Regions from separate parts of the Streptomyces sp. NPDC008317 genome, predicted to be linked through region 1. Evidence: riboswitches for the same ligand, from Rfam matches in the RefSeq annotation. Region 1 holds a riboswitch; the other holds the start of a gene.
What was found. Region 1 has a riboswitch for cobalamin ahead of metE (5-methyltetrahydropteroyltriglutamate--homocysteine S-methyltransferase). Riboswitches for the same ligand answer to the same signal wherever they lie in the genome.

Region 1 (7,675 bases):
CACGGGGGCCGCCCGGGAGAGGGAGCACGGGAGATGACCGAGCCCTGGAGCGGCCGGGCCGCGGCGCGGGCGGCCGCTCGCGCCGAGAGCGGGCGGTCCCGGCCGTCGGGCCGCGGGGGCAGGCGCGCCAGGCAGGCCGGCCGGGGCCGGCGGTTCCTGAAGATCGGCGGCATATCCCTGGCCGTGCTCCTGCTGGTCACCGCGGGCGGGGGCTACTGGCTCTACCAGCACCTCAACGGCAACATCACCAGCGTGTCCCTGACCGACGGCGCGGGCAAGGACAGCGCGGGCCAGGAGAAGGCGGACGCCTTCGGGCGCACGCCGATCAACATCCTGGTGATGGGCAGCGACGGCCGGACCACCGAGGCCGACTGCAAACTGGGCGGCGGCTGCGCCAAGACCGGCGTCCAGACCGGGGGCAACGCCGATGTCGAGATGGTCGTGCACATCTCCGCCGACCGCTCCAACGCCACCGTGATGAGCATCCCGCGCGACACCCTCACCGACGTGCCCGCCTGCGAGAATCCCAAGACCGGCGCGTCCACCCCCGGCTACCACGGCATGATCAACAGCGCCCTGACGTACGGCCAGGCGTGCCAGGTGGCCACCGTCCACAAGTTGACCGGAATTCCGATCGACCACTTCATCCAGGTCGACTTCTCCGGCGTCGTCAGCATGTCCGACGCCGTGGGCGGGGTGTCGGTCTGTGTGGACGCCGACGTGTACGACACCTACTCGCATCTGAAGCTCTCCCGGGGCACCCACACCCTCAAGGGCGTCGGGGCGCTGGAATTCCTCCGCTCGCGGCACGGCTTCGGCGACGGCAGCGACCTCGGCCGTACGTACGCGCAGCACATCTACCTCAGCTCGCTGATCCGCAAGTTCAAGAGCGCGGGCACCCTCACCAACCCGGCGGCCGTCTACAAGCTCGCCAACGCGGCGACCAAGGCGCTGACCGTCGACACCGGCCTCGGCAGCATCAGCAAGCTGGTCGGCCTGGCCTCCGACCTCGACAAGGTCCCGTCCAAGCGGATCACCTTCACCACCATGCAGACCGGGCCCGACCCGACCGACCCCAACCGGGTGGTGGTCGGACCCGGCGCGAAGACGCTGTTCGCCACCATCGCCAACGACCAGTCGCTGACCACCGCCTCGGGCGGCACGTCCGCCGCGGCCTCGGCGACCGCGTCGGCGAGCCCGACCGCGACGTCCGTCCCCGCCTCGGCGATCACCGTACGGGTGCGCAACGGCACCGGCATCGGGGGCCGCGCGTCCGAGATCGTCGACACCCTGACCGGCAAGGGCTTCAACCCGGCCACCGCAGGCGGCAACGCCCCGGCACCCGCCGCCACCACGACCCTGACCTACGGCCCCGGCCAGCGGTCCGAGGCGGGGACCGTCGCCCGTACGCTCGGCATCGCGACGTCCCACCTCAAGGAGGGCGCCGTCGCCGGGCTCACCCTCGTGATCGGGGCGGACTGGCCGAGCGGCACCACCTTCCCCGGCGGGAAGTCCTCCGCGCCGCCCGCCGACACCAAGGTGGCGCTGGGCAACTCCCACGCCCAGACCGCCGACGACTCCGACACGTGCGCCAAGGTCAGCCGCTACCGGACCGTCCAGATCAACCGGGTCCCGATGACGCCGACCCAGGCGTACGCCGCCGCCCGTTCCAAGCCCGACTCGGACGACTGACCCGCGCACACACCCGTAACGCTTAAGCTGTTACGCAACCGTGGAACTGTCGTGGCGCGCACGCCGTTGACCTGGCAGACGCGCGCGGACGACGACATACCGGCGATCGACAACCGACTACCGACAACCCCCAAGCAACCGGAGGTAATTTCGTGGGCGTGACTCTGTCCAAGGGCGGCAATGTCTCTTTGAGCAAGGAAGCTCCCGGACTCACCGCGGTCACCGTCGGCCTGGGGTGGGACGTACGGACCACCACGGGCGCCGACTACGACCTGGACGCGTCCGCGCTGCTGTGCGACGTGGGCGGGAAGGTCCTCAGCGACCAGCACTTCGTGTTCTTCAACAACCTCGGCAGCCCTGACGGCTCCGTGGTGCACAGCGGCGACAATCTGACCGGTGGCGGCGACGGCGACGACGAGCAGATCAAGGTCAGCCTCGCCACCGTGCCCCCGCAGGTCGACAAGGTCGTCTTCCCCGTGTCGATCTACGACGCCGAGAAGCGCGGCCAGAGCTTCGGCCAGGTGCGCAACGCGTTCATCCGGATCGTGAACCAGGCCGACGGGCGGGAGCTGGCCAGGTACGACCTGACCGAGGACGCCTCGACCGAGACGGCTATGGTCTTCGGAGAGCTGTACCGCAACGGCGCGGAGTGGAAGTTCCGCGCCATCGGCCAGGGGTACGCCTCGGGCCTGGCGGGCATCGCCACCGACTTCGGCGTCAACATCTGACGTGGGTGCCGGCGTCACCACCTCTGACGCCGGCCGCCGCGTCGGCCGCTGACGTCCTCGGCCGGGCCGGGGCCGCCCGCATTCCCTTCGGGCGTCCCCGGCCCGGACTCCGCACGCCGTCGCCCGCTTCACCCACCCTCCCCTCGAACTCTCCCCGGAGCACCCCGCCGTGTCCTGGTTCACCGCCGCTGTCCTGGGCCTTGTGCAGGGTCTGACCGAATTCCTGCCGGTGTCGTCGAGCGCGCACATACGCGTGGTCTCCGTCCTCGCCGGATGGGACGACCCCGGAGCGGCCTTCACCGCGGTCACCCAACTGGGCACGGAGACCGCCGTGCTGATCTACTTCCGGCGCGACATCGCCACCATCGTCAAGGCGTGGACCGCGTCGCTGTTCCACCCCGAGCGCCGCAAGGACCACGACGCGCGGATGGGCTGGTTCGTGATCGTCGGTACGGTCCCGATCGCCGTCCTGGGCGCGGCATTCCAGCACACCATCGAGAACGGCCTGCGCGACCTGCGGATCACCGGCACCGTCCTGATCCTGTTCGGACTCGTCCTGGCGGTCGCCGACCGCACCCGCGCCGTGCGCCGCCCCAAGCCGATCACCGAGCTGACCTTCCGGCACTCCCTCTGGTACGGCCTGGCGCAGTCGCTCGCCCTGATCCCCGGCGTCTCCCGCTCCGGCGGCACCATCAGCGCCGGACTGTTCCTCGGCTACAGCCGCGAGGCCGCCGCGCGCTACTCGTTCCTGCTGGCCATCCCCGCCGTGCTGGCCTCCGGCGGCCTGGAGCTGTTCAAGCTCGGCAGCGGCCCGGCGCCCGCCTGGGGCCCGACGATGCTGGCGACGGTCATCGCCTTCGCGGTCGGCTACGCGGCCATCGCCTGGTTCCTGAAGTACATCTCCCACCGCAGCTTCACGCCGTTCGTGATCTACCGGGTGCTGCTCGGCGTGGTCATCATCGCGCTGGTGGCGACGGGCGCGGTCGCGGCGGGCGCGGGCGCCACCTCCGGCTAGAGCGCGCACCGGGCCAGGACCGGGTCAGGGCTGGGTCAGGACCGGGCCAGGGCCGCGTCATGGCAGGGCCAGGACCGGTTCAGGGCCGGGGCCGCCGTCCGGAATGTGGTCCGACGTGACCGGAGCGTGGTCCGCGCTCTAGCCTGGCCGGTGCGACAGGTTCGCGTCCGTCAGCCAGGCGGTCGCGTCGCAAGAGGGAACCCGGTGCGAATCCGGGACTGCCCCGCAGCGGTGAGTGGGAACGACCGCCGTCATACGCACTGGGTCCGACGTACCGGACCTGGGAAGCGACGGTCAGTAGGTGTCCGCCTCAGGCGGACGTGCCCGCGAGTCCGAAGACCTGCCCGTCGCCCGTACGCGACCGTTCGCGTACGGATATCCCGGTGACCTCGTGGGCGGGTCGGCGTGCATATCGGACGGACCGGTGCCATTGCGGGGCACTGTGGGTCCGTCGGGTCTGTCACCTCCCTTTCGCGCTCGCGTCCCGTCGCCGGGAGGCCAGGAGTCATCTCGCGAAGGAGATTTCCGTGACAGCGAAGTCCGCAGCCGCGGCAGCACGGGCCACCGTGTACGGCTACCCCCGCCAGGGTGAGAACCGTGAACTGAAGAAGGCCGTCGAGGGCTACTGGAAGGGCCGCGTCACCGCCGACGCCCTCCGGCAGACCGCGGCGGACCTGCGCCGCTCGAACTGGCGGAAGCTGGCCGAGGCGGGCGTCCACGAGGTGCCGACCGGCGACTTCTCGTACTACGACCACATGCTGGACACCAGTGTCATGGTCGGCGCCGTCCCCCCGAGGCACCGGTCGGCCGTCACCGCGGACGCGCTCGACGGCTACTTCGCGATGGCCCGCGGCACGCAGGACGTGGCGCCGCTGGAGATGACCAAGTGGTTCGACACGAACTACCACTACCTGGTCCCCGAACTGGGCCCCGACACCGTCTTCACCGCCGACTCCGCCAAGCAGGTCGCCGAGTTCAAGGAAGCCGCCGCACTCGGCCACACCGCCCGGCCCGTCCTGGTCGGCCCGGTCACGTATCTGCTGCTCGCCAAGCCCGCCCCCGGCGTCGCCGCCGACTTCGAGCCGCTGACGCTGCTCGACCGGCTGCTGCCCGTCTACGCCGAAGTCCTCGCCGACCTGCGCGCCGCGGGCGCCACCTGGGCGCAGCTCGACGAGCCCGCGCTCGTCCAGGACCGCTCCCCGGCCGAACTGAACGCCGTCGCCCGCGCCTACCGCGACCTCGGCGGCCTCACCGACCGGCCGAAACTGCTGGTCGCCTCGTACTTCGACCGGCTCGGCGAGGCGCTGCCCGTCCTGGCCAAGGCCCCGGTCGAGGGCCTGGCGCTGGACTTCACCGACGCCGCCGCCGCGAATCTGGACGGCCTCGCCGCCGTCGGCGGACTGCCGGGCAAGCGGCTCGTCGCGGGCGTCGTCAACGGCCGCAACATCTGGATCAACGACTACGAGAAGTCGCTGGCCACCCTCGCCACCCTCCTCGGCTTCGCCGACCGCGTCGACGTGGCCGCGTCCTGCTCGCTGCTGCACGTCCCGCTCGACACCGCGCCCGAACGCGACATCGACCCCCGGATTCTGGGCTGGCTCGCCTTCGCCGCGCAGAAGACCACCGAGATCGTGACGCTCGCCAAGGGCCTGGCCGAGGGCACCGACACCATCGCCGCCGAGATCGCCGCCAACCGCGCCGCCCTCGCCTCCCGCGCCGCCTCCCCGATCACCCGCGACCCGGCCGTACGCGCCAGGAGCGCGGCCGTCACCGACGCCGACGGGCGCCGCTCCCAGCCGTACACCGAGCGCGCCGCCGCCCAGCGCGCCCGGCTCGGCCTGCCGCTGCTGCCGACCACCACCATCGGCTCGTTCCCGCAGACCGACGACCTGCGCGCCGCCCGCGCCGACCTGCGGGCCGGCCGGATCGACACCGCGGGGTACGAGGAGCGGATCAGGGCCGAGATCGGCGAGGTCGTCTCCTTCCAGGAGAGGACCGGCCTCGACGTGCTCGTGCACGGCGAACCCGAACGCAACGACATGGTGCAGTACTTCGCCGAGCAGCTCACCGGCTACCTCGCCACCCGGCACGGCTGGGTGCAGTCCTACGGCACCCGGTACGTGCGCCCGCCGGTCCTGGCCGGGGACATCTCCCGGCCGGAGCCGATGACGGTGCGCTGGACGTCGTACGCCCAGTCGCTCACCGACCGCCCGGTCAAGGGCATGCTCACCGGTCCCGTCACCATGCTGGCCTGGTCCTTCGTCCGCGACGACCAACCGCTCGGCGACACCGCGCGGCAGGTCGCGCTCGCCCTGCGCGACGAGGTCACCGACCTCGAGGCCGCGGGCACCTGCGTGATCCAGGTCGACGAGCCCGCGCTGCGCGAGACCCTGCCGCTGCGCGCCGCCGACCGGCCCGCGTACCTGGACTGGGCCACCGAGGCGTTCCGGCTCACCACCGGCGCCGTCGCTCCCGGCACCCAGATCCACACCCACATGTGCTACGCCGAGTTCGGCGACATCGTCCAGGCCATCGACGACCTCGACGCCGACGTCATCAGCCTGGAGGCCGCCCGCTCCCACATGCAGGTCGCCACCGAACTGGCCGCGCACGGCTACCCGCGCGAGGCGGGACCCGGCGTGTACGACATCCACTCGCCGCGGGTGCCCGACGCGGCGGAGGCGGCCTCGCTGCTGCGCGAGGGCCTGCTCGCCATCCCCGCCGAGCGGCTGTGGGTCAACCCCGACTGCGGCCTGAAGACCCGCGGCTGGCCCGAGACGAAGGCGTCGCTGGAGAATCTGGTGGCGGCGGCCCGTACGGTGCGCGCCGAGCTGTGAGGCTCCGGCCGACGGCCGCGTGACGCGGTCGCGACGGCAGGGAGGGACGCGCGGAGCCTTCGCCGTCTCTCCCGGCCGGGCGCGCCGCCGCCTGTCCCGGCTCGACGCGGTGTGCGTACGGCGCGTGCGGCGTATGCGACGCGTACGGCCCGTATGGCCCCTCCGGCCCGTATGGCGAGGCCCTCCCGGCTCCCCGCGCGCACGCCGGGCCTACAGTCATGTGCGGTGGTGGTTCGTCAGCGGGGGGAGTACGGCGATGCGCGGCGCGACATGGGGATGGCGGACCGTCCAGGGCCTGTACATGGCGGTCGTGGCCGTCCTGGCGGTGCTCGGCGCCGTCACCGGGACGAGCCTTCCTTACCTGCTGGCCGTGGCCGTGACCCTGCCCTTCGGGATCGCGGCACTGGTCCTCGTCTACGGCGGCTACGCGCTGCTCAAGGGGGTGGGCGGGCTGTGGGCGTCCACCACGAACGCCGACGGCGACGACGCCGCCTGGCTCAGCGCGGGCAGTGCGACGCTCAATGTCGTCCTCCTGATCGCCGCGGCCCTCGCCAACGTCCTGCTCCTCGAGTACCTGCGCCGCCGGAGCCCGCGCACCGCCCGGCGGTGAGGGCGCGGCGCGCGGGCCGGGGGAGCGCGGGAGCCGTCAGGAAGAGGGCGGGGCGCCCCACCAGGACCGGTGGAAGGGGTCGTCCGCGCCGATCGAGCCCCGCGGGACCGGGCGGCCGGTCGCGGCCGACTTGTAGAGGGCGGTGACGAATTCGGTGGTGCGGCGCGCGTCGGCCGCCGTGTGCTCGGGCGGCTCGCCCCGCCGCATCCGCGCGACCAGGTCCGCGAGCTGCGGCGCCTGGTGCGCGGGCACCTCGGCGCCGATGGTGTCCCAGCCGGGCGTGGACGGCGGCCGGTCGGGCGCGGGGGTGAACGTCCAGTGCTCGTTGCCGTACGCGTACAGGTGGCGCAGCTCCGTACTGGCCCGCGCGCAGTCGATCCGCAGATACGACTCCTGGCGCGCCGACACGACGCTGTTCACGATCGACGCCTGCGCGCCGGAGGCGAAGGCGACATGGGCGAGGGACACGTCCTCCGTCTCGATGTCCCGGTCGACCGTCGCGATCCGCGCGCTCACCTCCGCCCAGTCGGGCATCAGCCACAGCATCAGGTCCATGGCGTGGATGCCCTGCGTGACGGTGGCACCGCCCAGTTCGGTGGCGCGCCGACCGCGCCACGGGGCCGCGTAGTAATCCGCGCCCCGGTACCAGGTGGTCTGGCACAGCGCCAGCAGCGGCGGCCCGAGCACACCGTCGCGCAGCAGACCGCGTACGTGCGCGGCGCCCGACCCCGCCCGCCACTGGAAGACCGGCGCGCAGCAGCGGCCCGTCGCGCGCTCCGCGGCCAGAATCCGG
Region 2 (7,675 bases), on a different contig from region 1:
AGCGCGGTGACCGTACGGGCGAGGACCGATCGTGCGCCGGGCCGCCGTGGGTGGCCGGACGCGCCTGCGACAGGCGCCGCCCGCCGGGCCGTTGACCGCATGCCATGGGCCGGCCGAATGCCGTGGATCACTGGTGCCTCCCGCCCTGTTGTGCGGTGCGCCGCCGCCGTACGGTCAGCGCGCTGCCGAGGGCCAGCAGCAGCGCGGCGAGACCGGCCGCCGCGAGCACGCCGGTGCCGGTGGCGGCCAGCGAGCCGCCGCTGCCGCCGGAGTCCGTGCCGCCCGCGGAGCCGGACGAGCCGCCGGAGCCGGAAGAGCCGGACGATCCGCCGGTGGAGCCGCCGCCCGAGGGCGCGATGGGCGCGAGCGCGTGGGTGAGCGTGGTCAGCGGGGTGCCCGCGAGTGCCGGGACGGCCTGGGTGCTGGACCGTAGGTCGGAGTCGCCCGCCGCGGCGGTGATCCGGAAGCCGCCGTCCTTGTTCTGGGTGGTGCGCAGGAACTTCTGCCCGTCGCGGGCCTGTTGGGGCCGGATCTTGTCGGTGGCGAGCAGCGCCTGGACGGCGAGCGCGGTGGAGTTGCTGCTGACGCCCGCCGCGCCCTGGTAACCGCCGCTGGACTGCTGGGCCTTGACGAGATACGTACGCGCCTTGGTGACCGCGTCCGCGTGTCCCGGCACCAGGACGAGCGCCTGGAGCGCGTAGCCGGTGGTGTCCACGTCGGAGGCGCAGTCGGCGCCCGGCGCGTCCAGCGTGGAGGAGAAACCGCCGTCCGCGCACTGGAGTTGGAGCAGCCGGTTCACGGCGGCGGCGGGCGGGGTCTGGCCCGCGCGGGCCAGGGCGAGGACGCCGAGGGACTGGGAGACCGTCGAGTACGCCTGGTCGAAGTCGCCGGGGGCGGTGCAGGAACCGTCCTCGGCGGCGGCCGTGCAGACGTGGCCGCTGAGCGTGCCGATCAGGTCGAAGCCGCCGAAGTGCCGCGGGTCCTGGCCCATGACCTGGGCGAGCACCGCGAGTTTGGCGGTGGCGCCGCTGTACGGGCCGGGGTAGGCGGAGGTGCCCGCCGGGTCGGCGTAGTCCGCGACGTGTCCCGCGAGGTAGCCGGTGACCTTGGTCAGCGTCGGGTCCTGGCCGCCGGTGGAGGCGAGCGCGAGGGCGAGGTCGGCGGTCAGACCGTAGTCGGGGCCGTAGGTGCTGGCCAGGTGGTCGCTGCCGTCGAGCTGCTTGACCAGGTACGCGGCCCCTTCGGCCGCCGCCTTCTGGTCCGCGAGGTCGCGCAGCAGGGTGCCGAAGGACGTGCCGACCGCGCCGCCGACGGCCTGCGTGGAGGCGCGTACGTCGGACTGCTTCTGGTCGGTGTCGGAGGCGACCCGGAAGCCGCCGTCCGCGTTCTGCTGCGCGGCCAGGAACGCGCGCGCCTTGGCGATCTGCGCGCGGTACCCCGTGCCGCCCAGGGTGAGGCCCTGGACGGCGAGGGCGGCGGAGTTGACGGAGTCACCGGCCGCGCCCCGGAAGCCGCCGTCGCCGAGCTGCTTGCTCGCGATCCAGGCCGCGCCCTTGGCGACCGCCTTGGCCGCGGCGTCGCCGGGCACCAGGTCGAGGGCCATGATCGCCATCGCCGTGCTGTCCACGTCCTGGTCGCCGGCGGCCGGGATCAGGCTCGGCCAGGCGCCGCTGGAGTCCTGGAGGCTCTCCAGGTACGCGACCGGCCCGGCCGCCTTGGCGGTGTCACCCGCGCGCAGTTGGGCGATGACGCCGAGGGACTGGGAGAACACCGAGGTGGCGTAGGCGTAGTTGTTCCTGGCGGCGCAGCCGCCCGAGGTGTCGGCCGCGGCGCAGACGGTGGCGTCGAGCGCGGCGATCAGGTCGTGGCCGCCGAAGGCGCGCGGGTCGTTGCCGGTGACCTCGGCCGCGACGGCCTCCTTGGCGAGCGAGCCGCCCTGCGCGTAGGAGGTACCGATCAGCGTCCAGTCGTCGATGCCGCGGCCGGAGCCGTCCTTGCCGTGCTGGAGGAAGTCGGTGATCCCTGCGAGGGTGTCGTCGGCGCCGCCGGTCGCGGCCAGCGCGAGCACGCCGTCGACGGTCAGGCCGAAGTCGGCGAAGCCGGTGTTCTGGCCCGCGCCGGACTCGTAGTAGTGGCCGTCCACGAGATTGCCGCGGTTGATGAGGTACGCGACGCCCTTGGCCAGGTCGGGGGTTGCCGCGGCCGGGGTGGTCGGTCCGGTCGTGGGCGGGGTGGTCGGCGCGGTCGTGGGCGGGGTCGTCGGCGCGGTGGTGGGGGGCGTCGTCGGCGGGCTCGTCGGGGTGTCGCCGTAGGTGAGGCTGCCGAGGTCGCTGGAGGTCACGGCGAGGACGGCGGCGGTCGAGGCGTACAGGTCCGGGTCGGTGCCGCCGGAGCCGTCGGAGGCGAAACCGCCGCCGTCGGTCTGCCGGGCGGCGAGCCAGGAGCGGGCGGCGGCGGCGCGGTCGGTCTGCGCCAGTACGGTCAGCGCCTGGGCCGCGGAGGAGGTCGTACCGGTGTCGCCGGAGGACGCCCCCTCGTACGCGAGGTAACCGCCGTCGGCGGACTGCGTCTTGGTGAGGTACGCCCGCGCCTTGTCCAGCACGTCGCCGGTACCGGGCAGGTGCTTGAGGGCGACGACGGCGTCGGCGGTCGAACCGGGATCGGACGTGCAGCGCTCGCCGGGCGAGAGCATCGAGCCGGAGAATCCGCCGTCGGCGCACTGCATCCCGGTGAGCCGGTCGACGGCGGGCCGCGGCACGGTGGCGCCGCCGCGGGCCAGCGCGAGCAGGGCGCGGGCCTGGGTGCCGGGCGAGAAAGCGCCGTGGAAGTCACCGGCCGCGGTGCAGTTGCCGAGGCTTCCGGCCGCCGCGCAGACGTTGTCCGTCAGGTCCTTGAGCAGGTCGTGGCCGCCGAAGGAGGTGGGGTCACCGCCCAGGATCTCGGTGAGCAGCGCCAGGTTGGCCGCCGCGGCCGGGCTCGGCACGGTGACCGTGGAGTCCGGGAGCAGGTAGTCGTCGGCGTGCGCCGTCAGAAAGGCGTCGATCGCGCGGATCGTGGCGTCGGGGCCGCCGGCCGCCGCGAGTGCGATGGCGGTGTTCGCGGTGGCGCCGAAGTCGGTGCCCCAGCCGTCGAAGACGTGGTCGCCGTCGGTGAGTTGCCTCGTCAGCCAGGTGGCCGCGGCCGCCGTGTCGGCCTGTCCGCCGGGACCGGTCGGGGGCGTGGTCGGCGGGGTGGTCGGCGGCGTGGTGGTGTCGTGGGCGCGGACGGAGTCCGGTGTGAACGAGGGACCGCCGGTGCTGCCGCCGATGTCGGTGGGGCCGAACACCCACGCCTCGACCTCGCCGTCCTGCGGGTGGTCGCCGAGCGCGCCGAGCGGGCTGTACGTCCAGGTGTCCTGTCCCGCGGGCGCGATCCAGAACGACCAGTACGCGTTCGCGGGCGGGGTCAGGACGCACGCCTCGTCGGCGGTCGTCGGGTACTGCGTGCCGCTGTCGAAGCCGTCGTTGCCGATCCGGCAGATGAAGCCGGGGCCGTCGTGCACGGTGCCGGTGGTGGTGAATCCGGCGTTGTGCAGCAGATTCATGCCCGTGGTGGGGTGCGCGTCGCAGCCGCGCAGCACCGGGCCGTTCCAGTGCCCGTAGTCCACCGCGACGATCGCCCCCGAGGTGGGTGTGCAGTCGCCGATCGGGTCCGCGCCCGCCGGGGTCGCCACCGAGACCAGTCCGGCCGTGAGGCTGCCGAAGGTCAGCGCCGCCGCGGTGAGCAGGACGACGATGCGCGGCCGTCTGTGACGGCGGCGCGGGACAAGACGAAGCACGGGTGGCCCCCCGGGTCGGCCGACGGGGAGGGCGGGCCGCGGAGGCGAGGCGGCCTGGCGGTTGACGCGGCCGTCCTGTCGTCCGTGCCGTAGTCCTCGACGGCGATCGTGACTTGCTGCTCAGCGCAGGTGATCCGGCTCGCCCGCCTCTCGGAGGGCCTACGGTTGCGGGTCAGCGCCGGACTTGGACCGGCTTCCCCTGGCTGCTGAATCGGAAATACGTTTCATAGCACCACGTCGGCGTGTGCCCCGTCAACGTGGCGGGCAGTTGCCTTCACCACTCCCCCGCGACCCTTACGTCACGCGCGTGCTGCGCTAGCCTCGGCTGGTCGCCGACTGGGGGAATCCGGTGAGAGTCCGGAGCTGACGCGCAACGGTAGGGGCCGCCTTTCGCGGTGGTCCGAGCCCGATCACCCGCTCGGAGACGCAGCACGTGCGGAAGCCTGACCACGCGTTCGGGCGGCGACCGCCTCGGCGCGGGCCGGTCGTGAGGACAGCCGTGTGCCGGGGCGCGAGGCGCCCCCTTCCAAGGAGAGTCCTCCACCCATGACCGTTCCTGTGACCGTGCCCTCCCGCACCGCCCGGCGCCGGGCACTCGCCGTCGCCGTACCGCTGGCGGCCGGAGCCCTGCTGTTCTCCGCGACCGCGCCCGCGCGGGCGACCTCGACCCCGGCGCAGATCGCCACGTCCAAGGCGAACGGCGTCGCCTATCTGAAGTCGCTTCAGGCCGCCGACGGCTCGTACGCGGGCGGCGGTCTGTCCAACGAGTGGGCGTTCAGCGCCTTCGCCGCCGCGGGCACCGCGGCGGCCGACGTCTCTCCCGGCGGCGACACCACGAAGAACGCCAGGACCGTCTACCGGAATCTGCTGGCCACCGCCGCGTGGCCGTCCGCGTCGCCGGTGGTGACGGACTACGAGCGCGGCGCGCTCAACGCGTACGCGGCGGGCATCGATCCGGCCCGCGTCGGCACCGGCCGCAATCTGATCGCGGACATCGCCTCGTACTGGCAGCCCGCCTCGCCCGGCTACTTCGGGCCGCCCGCCAACTTCAACGGCACCGTCTTCGGGCTGCTGGCGCTGGCCGGGGCGAAGACGCAATCGGGCGGGCAGCGCGTGCCGCAGGCCCTGCTCGACGCGTCGGTGGCGGTCGTGCGCGCCAACGAGCACACCGACGGCGGCTGGAACTTCTCGAAGGCAGCGGGCGATCCGACACAGCTCGGCGCCGCGAGCGACATCGACATGACCGGCGCGACCCTGGCGTCGCTGTGCTCGGCCGGGGTGCCCAACACCGACACGGCCGTCGTCGCGGGCAAGAACTTCCTCAAGGGCAAACTCGTCAACGCCACCGGCGCCTTCACCTCGATGTTCGGCGCGAACACCGACTCCAACGGCTGGGCCGTCTCCGGCCTGAACGCCTGCGGATTCAACGCGCAGGGCACGGACTTCACCACCGCGGCGCGCAAGACGCCGGTCGACTTCCTGCTCGCCCAGCAGTTCAGTCCGGGCGGCGGCTTCCGCTACCTGCCCACCGACACGAGCCCGTCGGCGTACGCCTCGATCGACGCGGTCCGCGCGGTCGCGGGCGGCGGCTTCACCGCCACTCCCCCGGCCCCGGTCACTCCCGGCGCGCCCACCTGGGCCGCCACCACCGACTTCACCAGCGGCTCCACCAGCAAGCTCGCGCTCGTCGTGGACAACGGCGGCGGTTCGCTGAAGGTGTGCTCGGTGCCGGTCGCGGCGACCGGTACGTCCACGACGCTCGGTACGGTCCTGGACGCGGCGGCGTCGTCCGCGACGCCCGGCGGCTGCGTCACCGCCGTCACGCCCGCCACCGGCACGGGCACGGTCACGGCGCTCAACGGCACCGTCAACTCCGGTACGGCGACGTGGAAGTCGAGCCTGGACGGCTCGGCGCCGATCGCCGCCTCGCGCGGCACGACCGTCCACCTCGGTGACACGGTCTACCTGCGGTACGGGAGCTGACCGGCTCCCGCCAGCGGGCGCGCTTCCGCGGCGGTGACCGGTTCCGCCGGTTCGACGCCGTGGAGCGCGTGGGCCAGGACTTCGGCGCCGCGCACGACGCGGGGTCCCGGCCGGTTGAAGTAGGCGGGTCCGTCCAGGACCCACACGCGCCCGTCGCGCACGGCGGGCAGGTCGGCCCATGAGGGGTGGCCGGTCAGCAGGCCGGCCTCCTTCAGGGTGCGCTCGGGCGGGAAGCCGCACGGCAGCAGCACGACCGCTTCCGGCGCGGCTTCCCGCAGCGCGGTCCACTCCATGGGCGCGGTGTGCTCGCCCGGTCGCGCGAGCAGGGGTTCGCCGCCCGCGCAGCGGATCTGTTCCGGGACCCAGTGCCCCGCGGGCCACAGCGGGTCCAGCCATTCGATGGCGGCCACCCGCGGCCGGGGGCGGCCCGCCACCCGCTCCCGTACCGCCGCCAGCCGCTCCTCCAGCTCCGCCGTCCTGCGGGCCGCGGCCTCGGGAACGCCCAGCACGTCACCGACCTGGCGCACGCAGGCGAGTACGTCGGGCAGGGTCTTCGGCTCCAGGCTGATCACGCGCGGTCCTTCGCCGTCCAGCACGCGTACGGAGTCGGTGACCGCGCCGTAGGAGACGGCGCAGACCTGGCAGAGGTCCTGTGTGAGGACCACGTCGGGCGCCAACTCGGCGAGCAGCGCGGCGTCCAGGGTGTAGAGGGACGAGCCCCGGTGCGCGGCGCCGCCGACGGCCCGCGAGATCTCCCGGCTGCTGAGCGCGTCCGGGTCGAATTCCGCGCCGGTCACCACCGGTACGTCGGCGACCACCTCCGGCGGCCAGTCGCACTCATGGGTACGGCCCACGAGGGCGTCGCCGAGGCCGAGTTCGACGACGATGTCGGTCGCGGCGGGGAGCAGGGAGACGATGCGCATACGGGGAACGGTAGCCGGGGGGCGGGCGGGGGCTCGCGCGGCCGAGGGGAAGCGGAGGACAGGGACAAGGCCGGGTGCCACGGGTTGATCGTGGCACCCGGCCTTGGTTCAGGGGGATTCAGCGGGGTTCAGGGTCTGCGGCGAGAGGCGTTCAGCCCCGGGGTCCGTGCCCGGCGGAGCCCACGGTCAGCGGTCCGATCGCCAGGCTCGGCCGCCCGCTGGTGCCGTGCACCGCGCCTGCCGGGACCCGGACCGTCACCTCGCCGTTGCCGCGCGGGGTGACGGTGAACGTCCAGGTCGTGCCCGCCGCGCCGACGCCGTTGGCGGTGAGGCCGGTGACGGTGCCGTTGGACACCCGCAGGTCGGCGGCGGTCAGGCCGGTGACCTGCTGGTCGAGGGTGAGCGTCACCGGGATGGGCTTCCCGCGTGTCGCGCTCACCGCCGTGGTGGCCAGCGAGCCGGTGGGCGTGTCGCCGACCCGGTACGCGCCGCCGCACACGCCCGTCAGCAGCGGGTCAGCGGTCACGGCCCGGCTGCCCGAGGTGCTGAGCACATGGCAGCCGACGCTGACGCGCACCGCGAGCCCGCCGTCGTCCTGCCGGGTCGCGGTCCGCGCACGGCCGTCCACGTACACCGTCGTACCCCGGTATCCGTCGGTGACCGGCACGCTCACCGTGGCGACGGAGTTGCCCGGCACCGACACGCCGAGGTCGGTACGGTCGCCGACGCGGTGGAAGGACGCGCCGACCGTGCCCTTGACGGTCGGTGTCGTCACCGAGCCGTACGTCTGGTCGCCCGGCTGCGGACGCACGGTGAAGGTGTCGTAGCCCGGCGTGGACGGCGCGATGCCGTACATGTCGCGCGGGATGACGTACGAGGGGGCGGTGGCCCACGGGTGCGACCACGTCATGTTGCTCTTCTCGGCCGGGTCCCACGCCTCGCCGGTGGCGCC

Region 2: linked by a shared signal. The riboswitch ahead of ACFY9V_RS25610 (prenyltransferase/squalene oxidase repeat-containing protein) and the one ahead of metE (5-methyltetrahydropteroyltriglutamate--homocysteine S-methyltransferase) in region 1 are both predicted to bind cobalamin.

What each region holds. Positions count from the first base shown of each region.
Region 1 covers NZ_JBIBFQ010000003.1:633,626-641,300, reverse strand. Annotated here, with positions in the region: gene ACFY9V_RS12440 (LCP family protein) at 34-1,692, shown strand; gene ACFY9V_RS12435 (TerD family protein) at 1,845-2,420, shown strand; gene ACFY9V_RS12430 (undecaprenyl-diphosphate phosphatase) at 2,590-3,435, shown strand; cobalamin riboswitch at 3,576-3,798, shown strand; gene metE (5-methyltetrahydropteroyltriglutamate--homocysteine S-methyltransferase) at 3,963-6,272, shown strand; gene ACFY9V_RS12420 (hypothetical protein) at 6,529-6,882, shown strand; gene ACFY9V_RS12415 (Gfo/Idh/MocA family oxidoreductase) at 6,919-7,675, opposite strand, start outside.
Region 2 covers NZ_JBIBFQ010000008.1:209,326-217,000, reverse strand. Annotated here, with positions in the region: gene ACFY9V_RS25615 (hypothetical protein) at 1-101, opposite strand, end outside; gene ACFY9V_RS25610 (prenyltransferase/squalene oxidase repeat-containing protein) at 128-3,817, opposite strand; cobalamin riboswitch at 3,924-4,057, opposite strand; cobalamin riboswitch at 4,108-4,254, shown strand; gene ACFY9V_RS25605 (hypothetical protein) at 4,364-5,800, shown strand; gene ACFY9V_RS25600 (ABC transporter substrate-binding protein) at 5,779-6,723, opposite strand; gene ACFY9V_RS25595 (family 78 glycoside hydrolase catalytic domain) at 6,875-7,675, opposite strand, start outside.